DNA from 3 places in the Arthrobacter sp. PTI12 genome. Region 3 is predicted to be linked to each of the others. Evidence: predicted binding sites of a transcription regulator. Region 3 holds the regulator's gene; each other region holds the start of a gene.
What was found. The regulator LexA, encoded in region 3, represses DNA repair genes until DNA is damaged. The targets are predictions, from matches to a motif close to TCGAACANNTGTTCGA.
Positions count from the first base shown of each region.

Region 1 (7,442 bases), 260 kb from region 3:
CGAAGGAGCCGTACTTGCGAGTCACCGCCTCACGGATCAGGAAGTCGGCAACCGCGGGATTCTTCGGCAACAGTGAGCCATGGAGGTAACTGGCGACGATGTTGAGGTGCCGGGCTCCTTCATGGTCCTCCTTCGAGTTATTGCCTTCACCCTTGGTCACGGTGGCGAGCGGACGGACGTTTGGACCGAGGAAGGTCTGACCGCTGTGGTTCTCATAGCCGTGGATGTCGCCGAACTCCTCGCTCCGGGCGACCACGTTCCCGATCAGCCGCTCCGACCCGCCATGCGTTTCGATGTCCAGGATTCCGATCCCGGGTATCACTGTGCCGTCATGGGTCTTGAAGAAGTTTCCGAAAAGCTGGTAAAGACCGCAGATCGCGAGCATGGGCGTACCGTCCCCGGCAAGCGAGCGAAGATGGGCTGCATTGGACTGCAGGTCCTGCTGGATTACAACCTGCCCGCTGTCCTGTCCGCCGCCGCCGATGAGGATGTCCACGTCTGAAGGGAAGGTGTCCCCGGCATTGTGTTCGAGGATCACCGCCTCATACCCGTGCCAGGCGAGGCGCTGCTTGAGCACCAGCACATTGCCCCAGTCGCCATAGATGTTCATGTCCCGCGGATAGAGCTGCAGGATCCGAACGGCGCCCTTACTCGCGGGCGGGTTAGCGGGAGAGCCCGCAGGAGTGCCGGAACTCATGAAACCACCTTCACATCGGTAATTTTGGACAGGTCCCTGCGGATCGCGAGCATCGCGGTATAGGTGCAGAAGATCCGCTTCGGGCGGTCCTTCGCACCGCGGATGAACCTGCGGAGTGCTGATCCGGTGTCAGGATCGATGTCCTGAACGGCGACGTCGTCGTACTGCAGTCGCAGTGCCATGTCATACGCGCGGACGCCGCTGACCATGTCCACGCCGCCGGCCCGCAGGCTGTCGAAATCAACGTCCCAGAGCCATGACATGTCCCGTCCATCGGCGTAATTGTCATTGATCGCGATCATGGTTGCGTAGCCTGCAGCATCGAAGGACTTCAGGCCCAGGCGGAAGCCGCTCGGATTCTTCACCAGGACAAGCTCCAGGGGCTGGCCGTCCACCAGCAGGGATTCCCCGCGTCCGAAGGCCGGCTCAACCGCTGCGAGCGAGCGCAGCATCGCGTCGCGTTGTGCCTCACCGCCCAGGATGATCCTCGCCATTGCGAGCGCCGCGGCGGCGTTGAAGATGTTGTAGACGCCGCGGAGGCTCAGGTCGACGGTGCTTGCCTCGCCGTCCATGCTGAACGTAGCGGTATTGGATTCGACCGTTTCAAGCACGACGTCGGCGGGCAGGGAAGAGGCTGGTGCTGTTCCTGTGGCGCCGCGAAGGTCATCATCGCTGGGAAAGGTGTCCCGGAGAGATTCAGCCAGCCCGAAATAAGCCACCGCGGCGTTGCGGACCGATGGTGCAATTGAAGCGACCCGCGGATCTTCCCGGTTCAATACCACCGTGCCGGTGGTCTTTACTGCGATGTGCTCGAGCAGCTTGGTGGTCTTGTCGATCTCACCGAAGCGGTCAAGCTGATCCCGGAGGACATTGAGCAGCAGAGAATGGGTCGGAGGGACCAGATTCACAAAGTGGACGGCGTGGGCTTCGTCCAGTTCCAGGACGGCGACGTCGGCTCTCAGCCGTCCGCGCCAGTCCACCTCGCCGAGCAGCGCGGCGGCAACGCCCCTGGTGAAGTTGCTTCCCGTCCGGTTGGTGAAGACTTTCAGCCCCTGGCCCTCAAGGAGTTCGACCACCATCTTGGTGGTGGTGGTCTTCCCGTTGGTGCCGCTGACGACGATGATGCCCTTGGGCAGGTTTCGCAGCGCCCGCGCCATGAAGCCTGGATCGATTCGTTCGACGACCAGACCGGGAAACGCCGAACCACCGCCGCGCAGACGCGTGAGCGCCCGAACTGTTTTGCCCAGGGGCACGCTCAAGGTAGACAGACCAGACATGGTGTCTAACTTATCGCGCTTTCGTTGCCTACCCGGTATGGCGCCCGACAGTCCCAGCGCCAAACTAGACTGGGTCGGTGACTTCCACCATTTCCCTTGGCGGTGCCGCCCTGCGCGTTGGCGTTCTCGCAGTGCAGGGCGACGTACGCGAGCACATCCGGGTGATCAAATCCTTGGGCGGAGAGGCGTCAGCCGTCCGGCGCCCCAGCGAGCTGGAGCAGGTCGAGGGCGTTATCATCCCCGGCGGGGAGTCGACCACCATGGACAAGCTGACCCGCGCGTTCGGGCTCGCCGAACCGCTGCGCGAACTCATCCGCGAAGGGTTCCCGGTCTACGGGTCCTGTGCGGGAATGATCATGCTCGCGGACACCATTGCTGATCCCTCCGTTGACCTGGCGGGCAATCCCCAGCAGACCATCGGGGGCCTGGATATCGTGGTCCGCCGCAACGCCTTCGGCAGGCAACGCGAGTCCTTCGAGACGGACCTCCCGTTTGAGGAACTGCCTGGGAACGGCTCCGACGTCCACGCGGTGTTCATCAGGGCCCCGTGGGTGGAGAAGGTAGGGGAGTCGGTGAAGGTCCTCGCACAGGTCGAGGCGCCGGATACGCCGCCCGCCGAGCACGGTGCCCACACTGGGCGTGACAGTGCCAGGGCACAGCCGGTCGCTAGGATTGTTGCAGTTCGCTCAGGAAACCTGCTCGCCACGAGCTTCCACCCGGAAGTGACCGGTGAGCATCGCATCCATGAGCTTTTCCTATCGTTGATCGCACAAAGAAGGGCAGAGCATGTCGGGGCACTCTAAATGGGCTACCACCAAACACAAGAAGGCCGTGATTGACGCCAAGCGCGCCAAGTCTTTCGCGAAGCTGATCAAGAATATCGAGGTGGCGGCCCGCGCCGGCGGCGCTGACCTGGCGGGCAATCCGGCCCTCGAGCTTGCCGTGCAGAAGGCCAAGAAGACGTCCGTTCCCATCGACAACATCAACCGGGCGGTCAAGCGCGGCGCTGGGCTCACCGGCGAAGTCGTCGACTACTCGGAGATCATTTATGAAGCGCGCGGACCCCAGGGTTCGGCGCTGCTCATCGAATGCCTCACGGACAACAAGAACCGTGCAGCCTCGGAGGTCCGGGTCGCCATTACCCGAAACGGTGGATCAATTGCTGATCCCGGATCGGTCGCCTACCTGTTCGCGCGCAAAGGCGTAGTCTCCCTGCCGAAGAAAGACTTGTCGGAGGATGATGTCCTGATGGCAGTCCTGGACGCAGGCGCTGAAGAGGTGAAGGAGTCGGGTGAATCATTCGACGTTCACTCCGAGCCCACAGACCTCCGCGCGGTCGTCGCGGGTCTCGAAGAAGCCGGTATCGAATACGAGACCGACGAGGTCGAGTTTGTCCCGTCGATGCAGGTTGAACTCGATGCGGACGCCGCACGCAAGTTCCTCAAGCTCGTGGACGCGCTCGAAGAGCTCGACGACGTCCAGAACGTGTACTCGAATGCGGAGCTCGGCGATGACGTGCTCGCTGAGCTGGAGAGCGACGATTAGTTTCCGCTCCGCCCATCTTGGGGGACACCCGTGACACTGCGGGTCATGGGTGTTGACCCGGGGTTGACCCGCTGCGGACTTGCCGTGGTCGATGTCGAACCGAACCGGCGCGCCACTCTGGTGGCGGTCGGTGTGGTCGGTACGCCGGCTGACCACAGCCTCGATCGCCGCCTGCTGATGATCGCCGAGTCAGTGGATGTGTGGCTGGACACGCACTCACCGGCGGTGCTCGCCGTCGAACGCGTTTTCAGCCAGCTCAACGTCAGCACCGTCATGGGTACCGCTCAGGCTTCGGGCGTGGTGATAGCGGCGGCGGCGAGGCGGGGCATTCCGGTAGCGCTTCACACACCGACCGAGGTCAAGGCGGCAGTGACGGGTAACGGCCAGTCTGACAAGGCCGCAGTGACCAAGATGGTGACGAAAATCCTTCGCCTCGCAACGCCGCCCACCCCTGCCGACGCCGCTGATGCACTGGCACTTGCCATCACGCACGCCTGGCGAACCGGAACTACGTCCTCAGCCCGAAGCCAGGGTGGGGTTGGCCAGACCGCAGCCCAACGGCTGTGGGCGGAAGCGGAAGCGAAGGCGCGTCAACGGCGATGAACCTACTCCCGGGTAGTCTGCGTGCCGGAGTACATCGGTGTGGCGGCGCCGGATAGTCCGCGCCGGGACGTACGCTGATTCGTAGATATGTTCGGTGATATTCGTTTCGATTCTCAGCATCTGGAGCCCAGCGCATGATCAGTTCTCTGACCGGGACCGTAAGCCATGTGGGCCTGCACTCGGCCGTACTCGACGTCAACGGGTTCGGAATGCAGGTACAGGCAACGCCCCAGACTCTTTCCACCCTCCGGCTTGGCAACCAGGCCAGGCTCAACACCTCGCTGATAGTCCGCGAGGATTCCATGACCCTGTTCGGATTCACGGATGCCGACGAGCGTGAGGTGTTCGAGACACTGCTGGGCGTCAGCGGCGTAGGCCCACGGTTGGCGCTGGCGGTGCTCGCGGTGTACGCCCCGGCGGCCATCCGCACCGCCGCATCGTCCGGGGATGACAAAGCATTCAGCAAGGTGCCGGGGATCGGCCCCAAGGGCGCGCGACGCATTGTGCTTGAACTCGCTGACAAACTCATTCCGCTTGAGACGGATACCCCAACTACAGCTTCCGGCGCCTGGCAGTCACAGGTTCTCGCCGCGATGATGGGTCTGGGCTGGTCGGAAAAGGACGCCGGCTCAGCCATCGACGCCGCAGTGAAGGATTCTCCAGAGATTGCGGCATCTGGGGATGTCGGTTCCATCCTGAAGCTCACACTGCGCAGGCTGGGCCAGGATGGCGCCCGCAGCTCGGCACGGGCTTCGGTGAACTGATGACAGATCAGGAACAGCCCCTTGTCTCGCCGGCCGTGGATCCGGAGGACCGGGCGGTCGAGGCAGCCCTGCGGCCGAAGAACCTGGATGATTTCGTCGGTCAGGCAAGAGTGCGCCGCCAGCTGTCCCTCGTCCTCGAAGCATCCCGGATGCGTGGCCGCAGCGCGGACCATGTTCTCCTTTCCGGACCTCCCGGGCTCGGAAAGACCACCCTGGCGATGATCATCGCCGCGGAGATGAATGCGCCCCTCCGCATCAGTTCAGGCCCCGCCATCCAGCATGCCGGAGACCTCGCCGCTATCTTGTCCTCGCTGACCGAGGGGGAGGTGCTCTTTCTCGACGAGATCCACCGCATGTCGCGCCCTGCGGAAGAAATGCTGTACATGGCAATGGAGGACTTCCGGGTAGACATCATCGTGGGCAAAGGGCCGGGCGCAACAGCGATTCCGCTGGATCTGCCACCTTTCACCCTGGTCGGCGCCACCACCCGCGCCGGGCTGCTGCCGGGTCCGCTGCGCGACCGGTTTGGATTCACCGGCCATCTCGAGTTCTACTCCACGGCGGAGCTTGAGCTCGTTCTCCGGCGCTCGGCCATGATGATGGACATGCGGGTCAACTCCGCAGCCTTTGCTGAGGTAGCCGGACGTTCCCGCGGCACCCCCAGAATCGCGAACCGCCTCCTCCGGCGCGTTCGTGACTGGGCACTTGTGAACGGCGTGGACGTCATCGATGCACGGTGCGCCGGATCCGCTCTGGATATGTACGAGGTTGACGCCAAAGGACTCGACCGCCTCGACCGGTCTGTGCTGACGGCGCTTGTGACAAAGTTCAATGGAGGGCCGGTGGGACTGTCCACTCTGGCCATTGCAGTAGGGGAAGAACCCGAGACCGTGGAAACGGTCGCCGAGCCGTATCTCGTGCGCGAGGGGATGCTCGGCAGAACGCCGCGCGGGCGAATCGCCACAGCAGCTGCGTGGGAACATCTGGGTCTGGTCATGCCTGCATCAATCGCAGCAGCCATGCCCGAAGGACTTTTCCCGGTATACGAGGATGATCCCGTTTCCGGGGTCGAAATGGCGCTCGGGAGCGAAACGGAATGGAGCCGCAACAGCGGCTAGTGCGAAAGTTGAGGCCCATTCCCCGTAGACTGTTCTGACGTGTGGCGCAGCGCACGGTCAAAGCTTTGGAAACACTGCTGGCTTAATAGTCAGGCAGTGCTCCCGCGGACCGCGCGCAGCCGCGGAACTTCAGCGTCGGAATCACCTGCACCGCAGCCGACTGTGCTGACCAAATATAGGAACGGATCTTCTCTGTGCTCGCAAATGTAGTTGCCCAGACCACCGAGCAGACGGGTGGCGGGTTTGACATCTTCAGCCTGCTCCTCCCGTTGGCTCTCGCCTTTCTGATCTTCACCATGTTCCGCAAGCAGCGGAAGATGAAAAAGCAGGTCGCGGAGCAGCGCACCCAGATGGTCCCGGGTACCGAGGTCATGACCAACTTCGGTCTCTTCGGCACCATCGTTTCCCTCGACGAGGACAACAACAAGGCCCTTATCGAGCTTTCCCCGGGTGTTACCGCGACCGTTCACTCCCAGACCCTGAGCAAGGTGGTCGCCCCGGAACCGGTGGTCGAGGAAGAGCACAGCGTTCCCGACGACGCCTCCTCACTGACGGACCCGCTCAGCGATGCTGACCGCCCGCTTCGCGAAGAGACACCGGAAGAGTCAACCGAGCGGCTGAACAGGGAAAACGCGCGCGACCGAAACGACAAAGACCAGTAACCTGCGACACGGCCGTACTCCTTCGGCCCGTCACGTCTCGAATTCCAACACCCAAAGGATTCACGCACCATGGCACGAACCGGCCCAGGCTCCGCCGCCAAACGTACCCTCGTATGGCTCGGCGTAGTCTTTGCACTCCTCGCCTTGCTGCTCGGCGGAGGCTCGCTGTGGAGTAACGCCAGCTGGGCACCGAAGCTCGCCCTCGACCTCGAGGGCGGTACCCAGATGATCCTCGCACCCGAGGTACAGGGCAGCAGCGAGGAAATAACCCCCGAACAGCTTGACCAGGCGGTCGAGATCATCCGGCAGCGCGTCGACGGCAGCGGTGTCGCCGAGGCCGAGATCAGCACGCAGTCGGGACAGAACGTCATTGTCGCGCTCCCGGGCATCCCTGAACCGGAGACGCGGGAACTGATCCAGGCATCGGCCCAGATGGAGTTCCGGCCCGTGCTTTTCGGAGGCCCTGGGCTTGCCCCGGCGGCTGAGACGCCGACGCCCGAAGACCAGCTTCCCACTCCGAGTGCCGAACCGACTGGTGCCAGCGATCCCAACTGGATAACCCCCGAGCTTCTGCAGGAGTTCGAGTCGACTGACTGCACCAGTCCGGAGGCACTTGAGCCTGCAGTCGAGCCGGCTCCCGCCGACCAGCCGATGGTTGCCTGCGAGCCGGACACACAGGGGAAGTACATCCTCGGTCCGGTCGAGGTTCGCGGCACTGAGATCGAGTCAGCCGATTACGGCATGGCGCGCAGTGCCCAGGGCCAGACCCTGAATGA
Region 1 is NZ_CM155256.1:1,999,183-2,006,624, forward strand. Features, by position in the region: gene AC1MBU_RS09630 (type 1 glutamine amidotransferase) at 1-697, opposite strand, end outside; gene AC1MBU_RS09635 (MurT ligase domain-containing protein) at 694-1,965, opposite strand; gene pdxT (pyridoxal 5'-phosphate synthase glutaminase subunit PdxT) at 2,052-2,777, shown strand; gene AC1MBU_RS09645 (YebC/PmpR family DNA-binding transcriptional regulator) at 2,761-3,519, shown strand; gene ruvC (crossover junction endodeoxyribonuclease RuvC) at 3,550-4,122, shown strand; gene ruvA (Holliday junction branch migration protein RuvA) at 4,257-4,886, shown strand; gene ruvB (Holliday junction branch migration DNA helicase RuvB) at 4,886-6,004, shown strand; gene AC1MBU_RS09665 (preprotein translocase subunit YajC) at 6,199-6,666, shown strand; gene secD (protein translocase subunit SecD) at 6,736-7,442, shown strand, end outside.
Region 1: a site for LexA is predicted at 4,202-4,217, ahead of ruvA (Holliday junction branch migration protein RuvA). Genes of this name have one in related genera too.

Region 2 (7,442 bases), 130 kb from region 3:
ACAATTGCTCCGACTGCCTGCAGCTTCCCGCCACGGATCTTCTCCGCGACATCGGGCTGCGCGGCAAGGGCGCCGTCAATCGCTTCGAGGAGGGCGCCGTCGTCTGACACGACCTCAAGGCCGCGCTGCGAGACTACTTCGGTGGGCGTGCCTTCGCCGGCGAGGACGCCGTCGAGCACCTCCCGGGAGAGCTTGTCGTTGATCTTGCCGGCGTCGATGAGGCCCTGCAGTTCCACGATCAGCGCAGGGGTTACGCCCAACTCGGCGGGTTCAACATCAGCGACCTTGGCTCGGCGGGAGATCTCACCCATCCACCATTTGCGTGCGGTTGCAGGCTTGACGCCGGCAGCGATGGTCTCCTCAATGGCGTCCATGACACCGGCGTTTACCACATCGCGGAACTCAGCGTCCGAGTAACCCCAGTCGGCCTGGAGGCGCTTGCGACGTGCGGCGGGAGGTTCAGGGAGCTCGCTGCGGAGCTTCTCGATCCAGGCGTCGTCGGTAACCACGGGCACCAGGTCAGGTTCCGGGAAGTAGCGGTAGTCGTCGGCATCGGACTTGGGGCGCCCCGCCGTCGTCGACCGTGTGTCCTCGTGCCAGTGGCGGGTTTCCTGCGTGATGGTGCCTCCGGCGTCGAGCACTGCGGCGTGGCGCTGGATCTCGTACCGGACAGCGTGCTCAACGGCACGCAGTGAATTGACGTTCTTCGTCTCGGTGCGGGTGCCGAACTTCTCCTGGCCCTTGGGCTTGAGGGAGACGTTGGCATCGCAGCGGACGTTGCCGCGCTCCATTTTTGCGTCGGAAACGCCGAGGTTCTTCACGATCTCGCGGATAGCTGCCACGTAGGCCTTGGCCAGTTCCGGCGCGCGCTCGCCAACGCCGACGATCGGCTTGGTGACGATTTCCACGAGGGGTACGCCGGCGCGGTTGTAGTCGACCAGCGAGAATTCGGCGCCCTGGATGCGGCCGGTGGCGCCGCCCATGTGCGTCAGCTTGCCGGCGTCCTCCTCCATGTGGGCGCGTTCGATCTCGATGGTGAACACGGTGCCGTCGGCGAGCTCGATGTCGATGGAGCCGTCGTAGGCGATTGGCTCGTCATACTGCGAGGTCTGGAAGTTTTTCGGAGTGTCCGGGTAAAAGTAGTTCTTCCGCGCGAAGTGGCATTTCTCGGCGATTTTGCAGCCCAGTGCCAGGCCGATCTTGATGGAGGATTCGACGGCTACCCGGTTGATGACGGGCAGAACGCCGGGAAGCCCAAGGTCGACCGGTGTGACGTTGGTGTTGGGTGTGTCTCCGAAGGCGTTCGGCGCTGAGGAGAACATCTTGGTGCGGGTGTTCAATTCAACGTGCACCTCGAACCCGAGGACTGGATCGAACTTCTCCATGGCCTCGTCGAAGGACAGAATTTCGGCGGTTGCAGTGCTCATTTACTTCACTCCAGCGATCTCGGGTGCCTGTGCCAGCAAAGGTCCGCCCCAGGTGTCTTCCAGCAGCGCTTCCAGTGCGGCGCCTGCCCGGTAGAGCCGTGCATCCTGGCGCGCGGGGGCGAGGAACTGGATGCCCACCGGCAGTCCGTCAGCCAGGCCGCCGGGGACCGAGATGCCCGGCACGCCGGCCATGTTGGCAGGGATGGTGGCGACGTCGTTCAGGTACATGGCGAGCGGATCGTCCAGCTTCTCCCCCAGCTTGAAGGCCGTGGTGGGAGCCGTGGGCGAGATAAGAACGTCTGCCTGAGTGAAGGCGGCGTCGAAGTCCCGTTGGATCAGGGTGCGGACTTTCTGTGCGGAGCCGTAATAGGCGTCGTAGTACCCGGCGCTCAGTGCGTAGGTGCCAAGGATGATGCGGCGCTTCACTTCGTCGCCGAAGCCGGCTGCGCGGGTGGCGCCCATGACGCGCTCGATCGTGGGAGCGCCGTCGGGCACTACACGCAGACCGAAGCGGACGCCGTCGTACTTGGCAAGGTTGCTCGATGCCTCCGAGGGCATGATCAGGTAGTAGGCGCCCAGCGCGTACTTGAAATTGGGGCAGGAAACCTCGACGACGTCGGCACCCGCTTGGCGCAGCAGGTCCAGTGCTTCAGTGAAGCGTGCCTGGACGCCGTCCTGGTAACCCTCTCCCTGCAATTCCTTGATGACGCCGATGCGCAGGCCCTTGACGTCCGCGTTGCGTGCAGCCTCGGCGAGAGCGCCGACGGGATCAGTCAGCGAGGTGGAGTCGTGTGGATCATGGCCGCCGATGACCTCGTGGAGGAGTGCGGCGTCCAGCACCGTGCGGGTGACGGGGCCGATCTGGTCGAGGGAGGACGCCATGGCGATGGCACCGTAGCGGGACACGCCACCGTAGGTCGGCTTGACGCCGACGGTTCCGGTCACGGCACCGGGCTGGCGGATGGAACCGCCGGTGTCGGTTCCGAGCGCCAACGGCGCTTCGAAGGCGGCGACGGCGGCCGCTGACCCGCCGCCGGAACCGCCGGGGATGCGGTCGAGGTCCCACGGGTTGCGGGTTGGACCGTAAGCGGAGTGCTCCGTGGAGGAGCCCATGGCGAATTCGTCCAGGTTGGTCTTGCCGAGGATCGGCATCTTGGCGTCGCGAAGGCGCCGGACGACAGTGGCGTCATAGGGGCTGTGCCAGCCCTCGAGGATTTTCGAGCCGGCGGTGGTTGGCTGGCCTTTGGTGACGATGAGGTCCTTGACGGCAATAGGGACGCCTGCGAGCGGATGCATCGTATCTCCAATTGACCGCTCCTTGTCCACCTCGGATGCCACACGGAGGGCTTCATCAGTGTTGACGTGGAGGAACGCGTTGATCGCCGGATCCACTTCACCGATGCGATCGAGGTGAGCCTGGACAGCTTCCGCTGCCGACACCTCGCGGGAGGAAAGCTTGCCGGCGAGCTGGGCGGCGCTGAGCCTGGTGAGATCGGTCATTTCTACTCCTCGTCCAGGATTGCGGGGACCTTGAAGCGGCCGGCTGCGTTGTCCGGGGCGCCGCTGAGAGCTTCCTCGTTGGTGAGCGTTTCACCGATGACGTCATCGCGGTAGACATTGCTCAGCGGAATGGGGTGGCTGGTTGCGGGAACGTCATCACCGGCAACTTCGCTGACCGTCTTGATGGAGTCGACGATGACGGAGAGCTCGCCGGTCATCCGGTCCAGCTCCTCGCCGGTCATGTCGATGTGGGCAAGCCGTGCCAGATGCGCGACGTCCTCACGGGTGATCTCGGGCATGTTTCTCCAGGATCTCGAGATGGCTGGGTTTCGGGTTCTAGTCTACGGGCGGGAGGTGACAGTCCTGTCCGGTTGCAGCCCAAGCCTGAAGACCCATAGCTGGATGTCTTCGTCGCGCACCCACCAGTCACGGCCTGGCACGCGTTCGAACCCCAAGGATTCGTACAGTCGGTGTGCCCGCACCATGTCGGAGCCACTGGTCAGGCTGACGGCGTCGATGCCGTCCAGGGCGCGCGCGTAGTCAATGATCCACTCGACCATCCGGCGCCCAAACCCACCACGCTGGACGGCGGGATCCACAGCGAGCATGCGGAACTCCAGCTCCCCCGCGAGTGCGATGTCGGTGTAGCGCTGACCCTCGAACGTAATGGCAAAGGAACCGACGACTACGCCGTCCTCCTCCCCTACCCATACCTCGGCGTGTTCGGCCCTGTGCTCGATATCGGAGAGAATCTGCACGTAGGGGTGGTCTGGGTCGCTGAAGTAGCCGGCGTGAATGTAGGCGTCCCGGGTGATCCGGCGGACGTCGTCGTAATCTGCTGCAGTGACGCGACGGATAGTGAAGGGCATAACGCAAGCCTTGTCGTGGAGTGGGCGGATCTGAAGCGGGCGGAAGATCCGCCTATCTATTGTGACGCACCCGGTTCTTATTACCGGGCTTCCTGGATGAAAGCCGAGGCGCCCTCGCCACTGAATTCATTACGGTCAACCGGACGGCCTGAGACGCTTCCGATGTTGGTGAGGCGAGCTAACGGTTTATCCCGTTACCCACAGCCCCTTTCTTTCGAAGATGTCTTCTAATAGAATGAGGTATGAGCCTGACAGCCGCACTCGACGTCCTCCCCGGCGAACGGCTGCGCGCTCTCCCAGCCTTCGGATTCGATGATCCGGCCGGTTGCTCCGAACCTTCGATCAGCGAGCTGAAGCAGCTCCTTGCCGCGTACACCTCGCGTTTGGTGGCCGAGTTCGCGGGAATGGGACAGGATAAACTCGCCGAGCATTTGACCGGGATCGAGGATCTGTCCCGGACGGTCGAGTACCTTCAGCTCGTTGCGGCAACGGCAGTGGATCGCAGCAGCGCCGCAGCGGGCGGCAAGCCCACCGACACCAACAACACCACGACCGACGACGACGGGACCCCCACCGGTGGTGTCGGTTTCGCGTTCGGTTTGTCCGGTCAGTCCGGTGGGCGTTCGGCCTACCGGTGCACCGCCGGATACCTGCAGGACCGGCTACGGATCAGCAGAAGCGAAGCCAACCGCCGGCTCCGCCTCGGCGCGAAACTCATCCCCCGCACCACACTCACCGGAGAACCCCTACCCGCCGCCTGTGCACACCTCGCAGCGGCGGTCTCAGCCGGAGTGGTGTCCGGCAAAGCAGCCACCATGATCAGCAGCGCACTGGACCGCGCACAGTTCACCACCGAACCAGCCGTGCTCAACACGATCGAAGCCCAACTCACCGCCAGCGCCACCCGCTTCGATCCCGATTTCCTCACCAAACTCATCGGCCGCGTCGAAGCACACTTGGACCCCGGCGGACCGGAACCGAGCGAGAAGGAACTCACCGCCCGCCAAGGCGTATTCCTCCGCGGCAAAAAACGCGGCCTCCACCTACTCGACATCGCCGCCACCGATGAACAATACGAATACCTCACCACCATCATGAACACCGCCACCAACCCCCGAACCACCAACCCCGGAGACAGCGGAAGCGACGCCGCGGCAATCGAGACCAGAACCCGCGCCCAGCTGCTCCTGGACGGACTCGTCGGAGCCTGCCAACTAGCCCTGGCCACCGACAAACTCCCGGCCACCGGCGGGCAGCGGCCGCAGGTACTCGTGACCATCGACTACCAAACACTCCTCGGCGACCTCGAAATGAGTACCGGCACCTTCTCCCCCACCGCCGGGGCATCACTCGCCTACACCGGGCCCGTCAACGCCCGCACAGCCCGCAAAATCGCCTGCGACGCCGACATCATCCCGGTCGTCCTCGGCGGACAAGGCGAAATCCTCAACCTCGGCCGCCCACAACGGCTCTTCACAGCCAAACAACGCAAAGCCCTCATCGCCCGAGACCAAGGCTGCGCCTTCCCCACCTGCACCATGCCCGCCCACTGGACCGAAGCCCACCACATCCAACCCTGGTCACACGGCGGAACCACCAGCACCGACAACGGAATACTTCTGTGCAGCCACCACCACCATCTGATCCATCAAAACGAATGGACCATCCAGATACGGGACCGCCTCCCCTCGTTCATCCCACCCCACACCTCGACCCACACCAACAACCCCAACGCAACCACTACTGGACACTCTGCTGAACAATCGCACCCGGCTGGAAAGCAGACGGCCGAGCAATCACGCGGCTGAGCGATCACGCGCGAGTAGCAGAGGAGCAGTCCCCAGACCTGTCGTTTACAGCTATTGCGGCCGGCTGATGCTGCCTGCGACCATGATGACGTGCAGCCTGAACCAGTCTCTCCACCCGATCTCTCAGCAGTCAGCCTCATGTGGAACGCTTATGCCCAAGCACATCCCGAAGCAGTAGCTGCCTCGCCCGAATACACGGTTGATCACTTTGGTGATTCGAAGTGGTTGGCCGACGAGCTCCTGAGCCTGGTCATCGGCGGTCGGAAACGGGCTACCGCGGATCTCGTCGCTGAATTCCTGGCACGCGGTGACGAGCTACCGCGCATCGGTTCCCACTGGGTTGCGTGCGACAGCGAAGGAAACCCCCGCATCATCATCCGCAGCACAGAGCTTCGTATCGGCCCTTTCACCAGTGCTGACGCGGCCTTCGCCGCCGACGAAGGCGAAGACGACGGAACCCTCGCAAGCTGGCAGCACGAACACCGGCGCTACTTCACACGTGTCAGCGCCGCTAGCGGCCGGCATTGGTCAGAGGATGACGAGATTATCTTCGAGCGCTTCGCTGTCACCTGGCCACCGGAACACGCTGACTGACTCCGGTGAAACCCGCTGACTCCCGGCGGACTCCGGCACTCCGGCGATCCAGCGATCCGACGACACGGCGATCCGACGATCCGGCGAAACGGTCCTAAAGAGTCAACTTGTAGACGTGCAACGCAAAAGTGTCGGACAAGAGAAAGTTCCGGGCAGGAACTCGGACAAAGTCCATTGACTCGTACAACTTGTGCTGTCCATCCATGTTCGGTGCGATGGTCAGGACAACCGCCGACACGTCAGGATCCATGCGAGCCCGCTCGATCACGGCCGCCACCAGCGCGTGCCCGATCCCCTTGTGCTGTTCGCCGGGCTCAACTGCGAGCATCCGAAACTCGAGTTCACCGTCATGCGCGACATCGCTGAAATCACCGCCGGCCCTCGTAACAAAAACCGATCCCATAATTTTTCCGGCCGATTCCGCAACCAGTAATGATGACCCGGAGTACCCCTCCTCAATCGCCGCCAGGATGTGGTTGTATGCGTACTCATCGTCGATGTAGCCGGCATCCGAATAGGCGGCCACAGTGATACGCCGGATCTCTGCGAAATCGTTCCTGTCCGCCGACCTGATATTAATGTCCATGGACGCCTCCTCTTGCGTTGGACGAGCGATGATCTGAGTGTGGCAGACCAACGAACCGCGAGCGCCGGACGAATGCAACGATCAGATTAATTTAGCCGGCAGGCGCTCTCCGGTACCGCGTTCCGTCTGGGTTGCGCACGAGAAACCCGAAGTCGACAAGCGCACGCCGAAGAGTCGGGATGTCCCCCGTAACCGTCGCTATCAATAGGTTCACTGCCGGCTCATCCAGCTCCTGATCAAGCGGGAACAAGCGATCGGCAAGGTGCTCCAGCACCGCCAACCGGTCCTCCTGGCCCGCCGGCAATCCATCGAGTCTGCCCTCGTGAAAGAACCGGTCCACTCCCCGTGGCCGCGCACCCGCCGCAGAACCCAGTACGTCCTTGAACATCCCGTCATTGACGGATCCATCGCTCAACAGCAGCGCCGATTCAACGAGCTTCGAAAACTCCCTGGACCGGGCGCTGACGTCCTCACCAAGAATGGCCCGCGCATACGCTTCCCGAAGAGGTTCTGAGGCCAGCGTCGAAAAGACCTTCTGCCAACTGACCGTCATGTCCTGAGCTCCAGACGTTCCGTAACATCAATAACCGACTGCGGACCAGCCACTGTGAAAGCCGAGAAGCGCTCGGCTTCATCCGGCCCGCCATCGAGGACGGAC
Region 2 is NZ_CM155256.1:1,605,335-1,612,776, reverse strand. Features, by position in the region: gene gatB (Asp-tRNA(Asn)/Glu-tRNA(Gln) amidotransferase subunit GatB) at 1-1,427, opposite strand, end outside; gene gatA (Asp-tRNA(Asn)/Glu-tRNA(Gln) amidotransferase subunit GatA) at 1,428-2,927, opposite strand; gene gatC (Asp-tRNA(Asn)/Glu-tRNA(Gln) amidotransferase subunit GatC) at 2,930-3,226, opposite strand; gene AC1MBU_RS07820 (GNAT family N-acetyltransferase) at 3,269-3,796, opposite strand; gene AC1MBU_RS07815 (HNH endonuclease signature motif containing protein) at 4,039-5,604, shown strand; gene AC1MBU_RS07810 (ASCH domain-containing protein) at 5,743-6,198, shown strand; gene AC1MBU_RS07805 (GNAT family N-acetyltransferase) at 6,293-6,784, opposite strand; gene AC1MBU_RS07800 (DUF2087 domain-containing protein) at 6,876-7,337, opposite strand; gene AC1MBU_RS07795 (inositol monophosphatase family protein) at 7,334-7,442, opposite strand, start outside.
Region 2: a site for LexA is predicted at 4,011-4,026, ahead of AC1MBU_RS07815 (HNH endonuclease signature motif containing protein). Genes of this name have one in related genera too.

Region 3 (7,442 bases):
AAACGGCAAAGTTCAACGTTCTTCATCTTTCACGCGGGCCCAACCGCGTGGAAGATCAACGCGTGAGCCGGATTTCGAGCGAGTCCACCCGCTCGACAAACTCCTGCAGGTTTTGGAGGCGGTCCTGGAACGCCGCCGCTGTGGAGCGGACGTCCTCCTGTGAGAGACCTTCCTCAAGTACGAGGGTCAGGCGCAACTCGGGACCGGCACCGCCGCCTCCAACCACTTTACCGCCAGCGGTGCGGCTTGAAATTCCTCCCCCGGGCGCGATTTCGACCCTGCGAATGCTCCCGCCCGGAACGACCGCCTTCCCCACGAGGCGGGCCAGGTCCGGATCAGAGTACGACGGCGACCATTGGCCCTGTTGCGCCAGCGCCCAGAGAGCGGGGCGGCGCACGACGAATGTCACTTCTGCGCCCGGATCGACCACCATGAGTTCAGCTTTCTCGGACACCGCGGCCAGGGCTGCCCGGGAGGCGAAGACCGCAACGGGCCTGGCCTCCGGATGCCAGCTCTGGAGGTGCGCCGTGGCTGTGAAGACCGGCAGGGCGCTCCGCCCGTCCGGCGCCTTGATGGTTACCAGCGCCATGTCGGCTTCCTTGTCACCTTCATGGTGCCGGTCCCCGGGAGCTGCAGTGACATCATCAGCAGCTTCCGGGCCGCCAAGCTGCGCGATCACCGGTACGAAGACACGGATTTCCGTCAGCGCCCGCAGCACTGCGGCCTCATCAGCGGCGCCGTGCACCAGAGCCTGCAGGGCAGCGGCGTAAACCGCCGGCACCGCGCCGTCGTCCTTGTCGAAGGCGTGCAGCGGGTTCCCGCCGCCGGAAAGATCCCTTCCTTCCCAGGCGCGGCCTGCCGAGTCAGCGATGTTACCGCTCAGCGCCGCTTCGATGTGGGCAGGAAGCCTCCGCTCTGCCATGGCTAGCGCTCCGGGAGCCCCGCGACGTCGAGCGCCTGCGGTAGTGTGAAGGCGCCCGCATAGAGGGCCTTTCCTACAATGGCTCCTTCAAGCCCATCGGGGACCAACTGCCGGAGCGCGGCAAGGTCATCCAAACTGGAGATGCCGCCGGATGCCACCACGGGCCGCTCGGTTTTCTCGAGCACCTCCCGGAGGAGCTGGAGGTTGGGACCCCGAAGCGTTCCGTCTTTGGTCACGTCAGTCACGACATAGCGAGCACAGCCGGCATCATCCAGGCGGGCGAGTACCTCCCAGAGGTCACCGCCTTCCTCCGTCCAGCCGCGGGCAGCCAGGGTGGTGCCACGAACGTCGAGACCGACGGCCACGGCGTCGCCGTAGCGGGCAATTGCGCTGGCTGTCCACACGGGATTTTCCAGGGCCGCGGTGCCGAGGTTTACCCGCTCCGCTCCGAGCTCGAGCGCCTGGTCCAGGGACGCGTCATCCCGGATCCCGCCGGAGAGCTCCACTTTGATGCTCAGTTCCTTGACGACGCGGGCAAGCAAATCGCGATTTGATCCCCGGCCGAAGGCCGCGTCCAGGTCAACGAGATGGACCCATTCGGCGCCGTCGTTCTGCCATTGCAGTGCGGCATCGAGTGGATCGCCATAACTTGTTTCGCTGCCGGCCGCTCCCTGTACCAGCCGGACGGCCTGGCCGTCGGCCACGTCAACCGCAGGGAGCAGTTCGAGGATGGGCGATTCGGTGAAGGGACTCATTCGCTTCCTTTGTTCTTAAGATCGGTGCCGGCGCAGCCGGACAGTTAGGGGGTCAGGGTGAGCAGGTACGCGGCGAGCAGCGCCAGGACGGCGAGAACGCCGAAGCTGATGGTGAGCGCGCGGGGCATCTGCTGGCGATGGAATGAAACGACGCCGCCGATCAGCAGCCCCGCCAGTCCCATGAGAATCAGGCTCCACATGGATCAGCGAAGGCTGCCGGTCCAGTTACGCAGCAACTGCGCACCGGCGTCGCCGGATTTTTCGGGGTGGAACTGCGTGGCGGAGAGTGGGCCATTCTCCACCGCGGCAATGAACGGGCTGCCGTGCGTGGACCAGGTGACGAGCGGCGGCCGCATAGCCGGCTGGGTGACGTCGAAGTTCCATTCCTGCACACCGTAGGAGTGAACGAAGTAGAAGCGCTCTTCAGCAATGCCCTCGAAAAGCACCGACCCGGCGGGGGCGTCGACGGTGTTCCAGCCCATGTGCGGCACAACTTCCGCCTTGAGCCGTTCGACCGTACCGGGCCACTCCCCCATGCCCTGGGTCCGTACGCCGTGTTCCACCCCCTCCTCAAACAGGATCTGCAACCCGACGCAGATTCCGAGGACGGGGCGACCGCCGGCAACACGACGGCCGATCATGCGCAGCGCGTCTACCTCTTTCAAGCCCTGCATGACGGCGGCAAACGCTCCCACACCGGGCACGACGAGCCCGTCGGCGTTGAGGACATCATCAGCCGCTGAACTCAGTGTGACTTCAGCGCCGACGTGTTCCAGTGCCCGCACCGCCGAACGAATGTTCCCGGAACCATAATCGAGAACCGTCACTTTCGGCGCGCTCATAGCGCTCCCTTGGTGGAAGGGATTCCGCTCACCCGCGGGTCCGGTTCAACCGCGGCGCGAAGGGCGCGGGCGAAAGCCTTGAACTGGGCCTCGACGATGTGGTGCGGATCCCGGCCGCCAAGGACCGTCATATGCAGGCAAATCTGGGCGTGCAGGGTGATCGCCTCGAAGACATGGCGCGTCAGGGATCCCGTGAAATGTCCGCCGATGAGGTGGTACTCCTGGCCTGTGGGTTCACCTGAGTGAACCAGATAGGGGCGCCCGGAAATGTCGACGACGGCATTGGCGAGAGCTTCGTCCAGGGGCACAGTTGCCTCACCAAACCTCCGGATACCTGCCTTGTTGCCGAGAGCCTCGCGCAGAACCTCACCGAATGTGATCGCTACATCCTCCACAGTGTGGTGGACATCGATGTGGGTGTCGCCGGTGGCCCTCACGGTGAGATCGATCAATGAGTGCTTTGCCAGGGCCGTCAGCATGTGGTCGTAGAACGGCACGGACGTGCTGATCTCCGAGCGCCCGGTGCCGTCTAGATCGACCTCGACGAACACCGACGACTCACTCGTGGTCCGCTCACGTCGGGCAGCGCGATTGGCAGTAGCTTCCGCGGTCATGGATGGTCCTTACGGTTGTTTCGGCAGCGAGACGGGCGGCGGGCCCGCATGTGCGTCCCGGTCCAGTTTAGGAGACTCGCGGCCGGATCAAAGATTCGAGGGCTTTCAGGAAGGTTGTGGTCTCTTCCTGCGTTCCGGCGGTCACCCGAAGGTGGCCCGGAATCCCGACGTCCCGGATAAGAACCCCGGCATCAAGCAGGTCCTGCCAGACGGCGCCCGGATCATCGAGCCCTCCGAACAGCACAAAATTGGAGTCCGAAGGTGCAACGGGCAGACCCATCCCCGTCAGCCCGGACACAATGCGGTCTCTTTGCCGCTTGATCTCATCCACGTTGGCGAGCAGCTTCGCCGAATGGGTCAGCGCCGCGACAGCCGTGGCCTGCGTAATCGCCGACAGGTGGTACGGGAGACGCACGAGCCGAAGCGCATCCGCAATTTCCGGGGCTGCGGCCAAGTACCCGAGACGGGCTCCGGCCAGCGCAAAGGCTTTACTCATGGTGCGCGAGACGATAAGCCGTTCCCTGCCGGGCAGGAGCTCCAGCGCACTCGGAGTGCCGGAGTGGGAAAACTCTGCATACGCCTCGTCCACAATGACGATTGCCTGCGCCGCTTCGCCTGCATCGTAGACCTCGGAAACCACCTCCAGGGGAAGCGCTGTGCCGGTCGGGTTGTTCGGGCTGCACAGGAAGACAATGTTTGCGCCCGTGGCGGCTACCTCGCTGGCGGTGGTACGAGCGTCCAGGTCGAAGGATTCATCCCTCGAACCTGTCAGGTATCCAGTACCGGTGGAGCCTGCGAGCAGCGGATACATCGAGTAGGTGGGAGGAAATCCCAACGCAGTCCGGCCCGGTCCGCCGAACGCGAGGAGGACGTGCTGCAAAACCTCATTGGATCCATTCGCCGCCCAGATGTTGTCCGCGGTGAGTCCGTGCCCTAGGTACGTGGCGAGATGTTCGCGAAGCACGGTGAACTCCCGGTCAGGGTAGCGATTCAGCCCCGCCACGGCGCCCTCGACTGCTTCAACAATTGCACTGCGAACATCCTCCGGAACGCCATGGGTGTTCTCATTGACGTTCAGCAGAATGGGCACATCGATCTGGGGCGCACCGTATGGTCGAAGGCCGCGCAGATTCTCGCGGATCGGCAGTCTGTTAAGGCGTTCTAGCGGATCGGTCACCATGAGAGTTTAAGGCCGCCCCATCCGCCACGAAGAATTCCGCTGAAGCCGGGCGAACTGTTACGAGCCAACCTGTGAAGAATCAGCGCGCCTACCGCTGTGCGGAAGCAGATCCGCTCCTTATGGATTTCCAACCGGAATATGAAGCGACTGCCCGGCCTGCACGGTCGACGAGCCTAGAACATTCAGTTCGACGATTTCCTCAACGACGGCTCGCGGATCACGTTCCGGCGCGTACTCGGCAGCAAGAGCCCAGAGTGTCTCCCCCGACGCAACACTGACCCGGACAGTGTCCGTGAGGTCACCGCCGGCTGTCGCTGCCTGCGCCTGGGAGGTGAAGAACGAAGCAACCACCAGCAGTACGGCAACAAGCAATGCGACCGGAATTGCCACCAGAACCACCCGGCCGCGACGGGTGAGATGAAGGCGCGGCGCCGCAGCCGGCCCGTTATTCTCACGGTCCTCTGGGTGAAGTACGGAAGCTGATCCTGCGATATGGAGCGTAGACATGGCGTCCACCTTTCTCGTTGTGTGGATCTCCCACAGCTTTGTTCGAAGCTGTGTTCTATTCCTCTGCACTTATTATTAGCACTTGTAAACTAATATTGTCGAGACTCACTCGAACAAATGTTTGAAAACACGTCCCGCCTCCCCTAGCGTTGCTGTCAAGGGTGACGGTCCGGCTGCTTCACAAACCAGCTCATCACCCGCCACTGACAAAAATGGTTGGCGAGCCAGCAGTCCGGGCCCGGCCGGAGGAAGGGATGCATCTCGTGGCAGATCTCAGTGCGTCAAAGGACATGGCAGAGGTGCCTTCGCCCGATGCGAAGCGCGGACGCGGAAGGCCGCGCGGCAGGGCCATGCCAAAGGGAATGACAGCACGTCAGACAAAAATTCTTGAGACAATTCAGCGCAGCGTAGCTGCGCACGGCTACCCGCCCTCAATGCGCGAGATCGGTGACACCGTAGGTCTTGCGAGTCTGTCCAGCGTCACGCACCAGCTTTCACAGCTGGAACGCATGGGTTACATCCGCCGCGATCCCAAGCGCCCGCGAGCGATGGAAATCCTGCTTCCTCTCACGCTCGGTGACAGCACACCGCGTGCGCTGCCCTCCTCCGCCGAAAGAGAGGAACCTGCGCGGGCATCGTCGGCCGTCGACGCGGCAATGGTCCCGCTGGTCGGACGGATTGCAGCCGGAGGTCCTATTCTGGCGGATCAGGTTGTTGAGGATGTCATGCCACTGCCCCGGCAGCTCGTCGGGCACGGCGATCTGTTCATGCTGCGTGTTTCAGGTGACTCCATGATTGATGCAGCGATCTGCGACGGAGACTGGGTAGTGGTCCGCCAGCAGAGCACAGCCGAGAACGGCGATGTGGTGGCAGCACTCCTCGATGATGAGGCCACAGTGAAGACCTTCCGGCAGCGTGACGGTCACACCTGGCTTCTGCCGCAGAACACCAATTACGAGCCGATACTCGGTGACCACGCCACCATCATGGGCAAAGTTGTCTCGGTGATGCGTGCGCTCTGACCGAGGCGCGCGGCATGGTGCTAGGCGCGCTGCGTCTCAGCGAGCCGGGAGAGGACCCCGAGCGCCGTTGCGCGGTCCGTCGTCGACCAAAACGGCGGTAGCGCAGCCCTGAGGAAGCCGCCGTAGCCCGCGGTTGCCAGCCGGGAGTCCAGTACTGCCACCATGCCTCGATCATCGTGGGAGCGGATGAGACGGCCGGCTCCCTGCGCAAGACGAACGGCGGCATGGGTAGCGGAAACATTCATGAATCCGTTGCCTCCGGCCTTTGCGACAGCTCGGGTCCGCGCAGTCATGAGTGGATCATCAGGTCGGGGAAACGGTATGCGGTCGATGGTGACAAGCCGGCAGGCAGTTCCAGGCACATCGACGCCCTGCCACAGCGACATAGTGCCGAACAGGCAGGTGTCGGGCTCCTCTGAAAACTGCTTCACCAGCGCGGACATGGAAGATTCACCCTGACAGAGAATCTCAACGTCGAGCCGGTCCCTCAACGCGTCAGCAGCGTCCTCCGCCGCACGCCGCGAGGAGAACAGTCCCAGCGCTCCTCCGCGGGAGGCTTTGATGAGCGCCTCCAGCTCATCCAGTTGTTCCCCGGAAGTCCCGCGGCCCGGTTTGGGCAGGTCCTTGGCAACGTACAGGACACCCTGACGGGGATAGTCGAATGGGCTGCCAACGTCCACGCCGGTCCATGACGGCGCTCCCTCGCCCGTCAAACCGAGGGACCCGGCAACCGGTCCGAACTCCGAGCCGATTGCGAGCGTAGCTGACGTGAGCACAACCGTGTGGTCCTCGAACAATCCCCGCCTCAGACGCCCGGCAACCGACAGCGGCGCAATGCTGATCGTGGCAGGCGAGGAGTCATCAGCCGCGGAGTAACCGGAGCCCGGTGTAAAGGTACTTGGCCGACTCGCCCAGAGCACTTCGCCCGCGCCACCTGCTGCGACCATCCGTTCGGACAATTCGAGCAATACCAACAGCCGTGAGCGTGCCATCTGGCGGCCACCGTCTGCCGACTGGGAGGACCCGTCGGAACTCGATTCGGACAGCGCCAGGCGGCATGACTCCCGCAATTGCACGAGCGCGAGTTCCTGCAACTCGTCCAGTCCCCCAGCCATCAGACCCGTGGGCTGAGCGTCGAACGCGTTCTCGAAGGCATCCTGCGCGGCCGCCAATGTGTCCGTGTTGGAACCGAGATGGCGCCTCGCCGCTGAGGCCGCAGCGCCGATCAGTGCTCCTGACAGTTGCCCAGACACCGCAGACGTGACGCGGTCGTGTAGCTCGTGCGCCTCGTCAATGACCACTACGTCGTGCTCCGGAAGGACCGCCAGCCCCTCGAAAGCGTTGATCGCCAGCAGCGCATGGTTGGTGATGACAATGTCCGCTTTTCCTGCCCTCTCCCGTGCGCGCTCGCTGAAGCATTCCTCAGCAACGGGACACTTTTGCGCACCAAGGCACTCCATGCTGGACACCGATACCTGGCGCCAGGCCCGGTCGCTGACACCGGGAAGGAGTTCGTCCCGGTCCCCGGTCTCCGTTTCTTCCGCCCACTCCCGCAACCGCACGATTTCCCGTCCGAGCGGGGTGGAAGGTCCTGCCGCAG
Region 3 is NZ_CM155256.1:1,735,197-1,742,638, reverse strand. Features, by position in the region: gene AC1MBU_RS08490 (MFS transporter) at 1-16, opposite strand, end outside; gene AC1MBU_RS08485 (SseB family protein) at 56-922, opposite strand; gene priA (bifunctional 1-(5-phosphoribosyl)-5-((5-phosphoribosylamino)methylideneamino)imidazole-4-carboxamide isomerase/phosphoribosylanthranilate isomerase PriA) at 925-1,677, opposite strand; gene AC1MBU_RS08475 (hypothetical protein) at 1,722-1,877, opposite strand; gene hisH (imidazole glycerol phosphate synthase subunit HisH) at 1,881-2,519, opposite strand; gene hisB (imidazoleglycerol-phosphate dehydratase HisB) at 2,516-3,133, opposite strand; gene AC1MBU_RS08460 (histidinol-phosphate transaminase) at 3,201-4,310, opposite strand; gene AC1MBU_RS08455 (LysM peptidoglycan-binding domain-containing protein) at 4,431-4,820, opposite strand; gene lexA (transcriptional repressor LexA) at 5,111-5,842, shown strand; gene AC1MBU_RS08445 (ATP-dependent DNA helicase) at 5,863-7,442, opposite strand, start outside.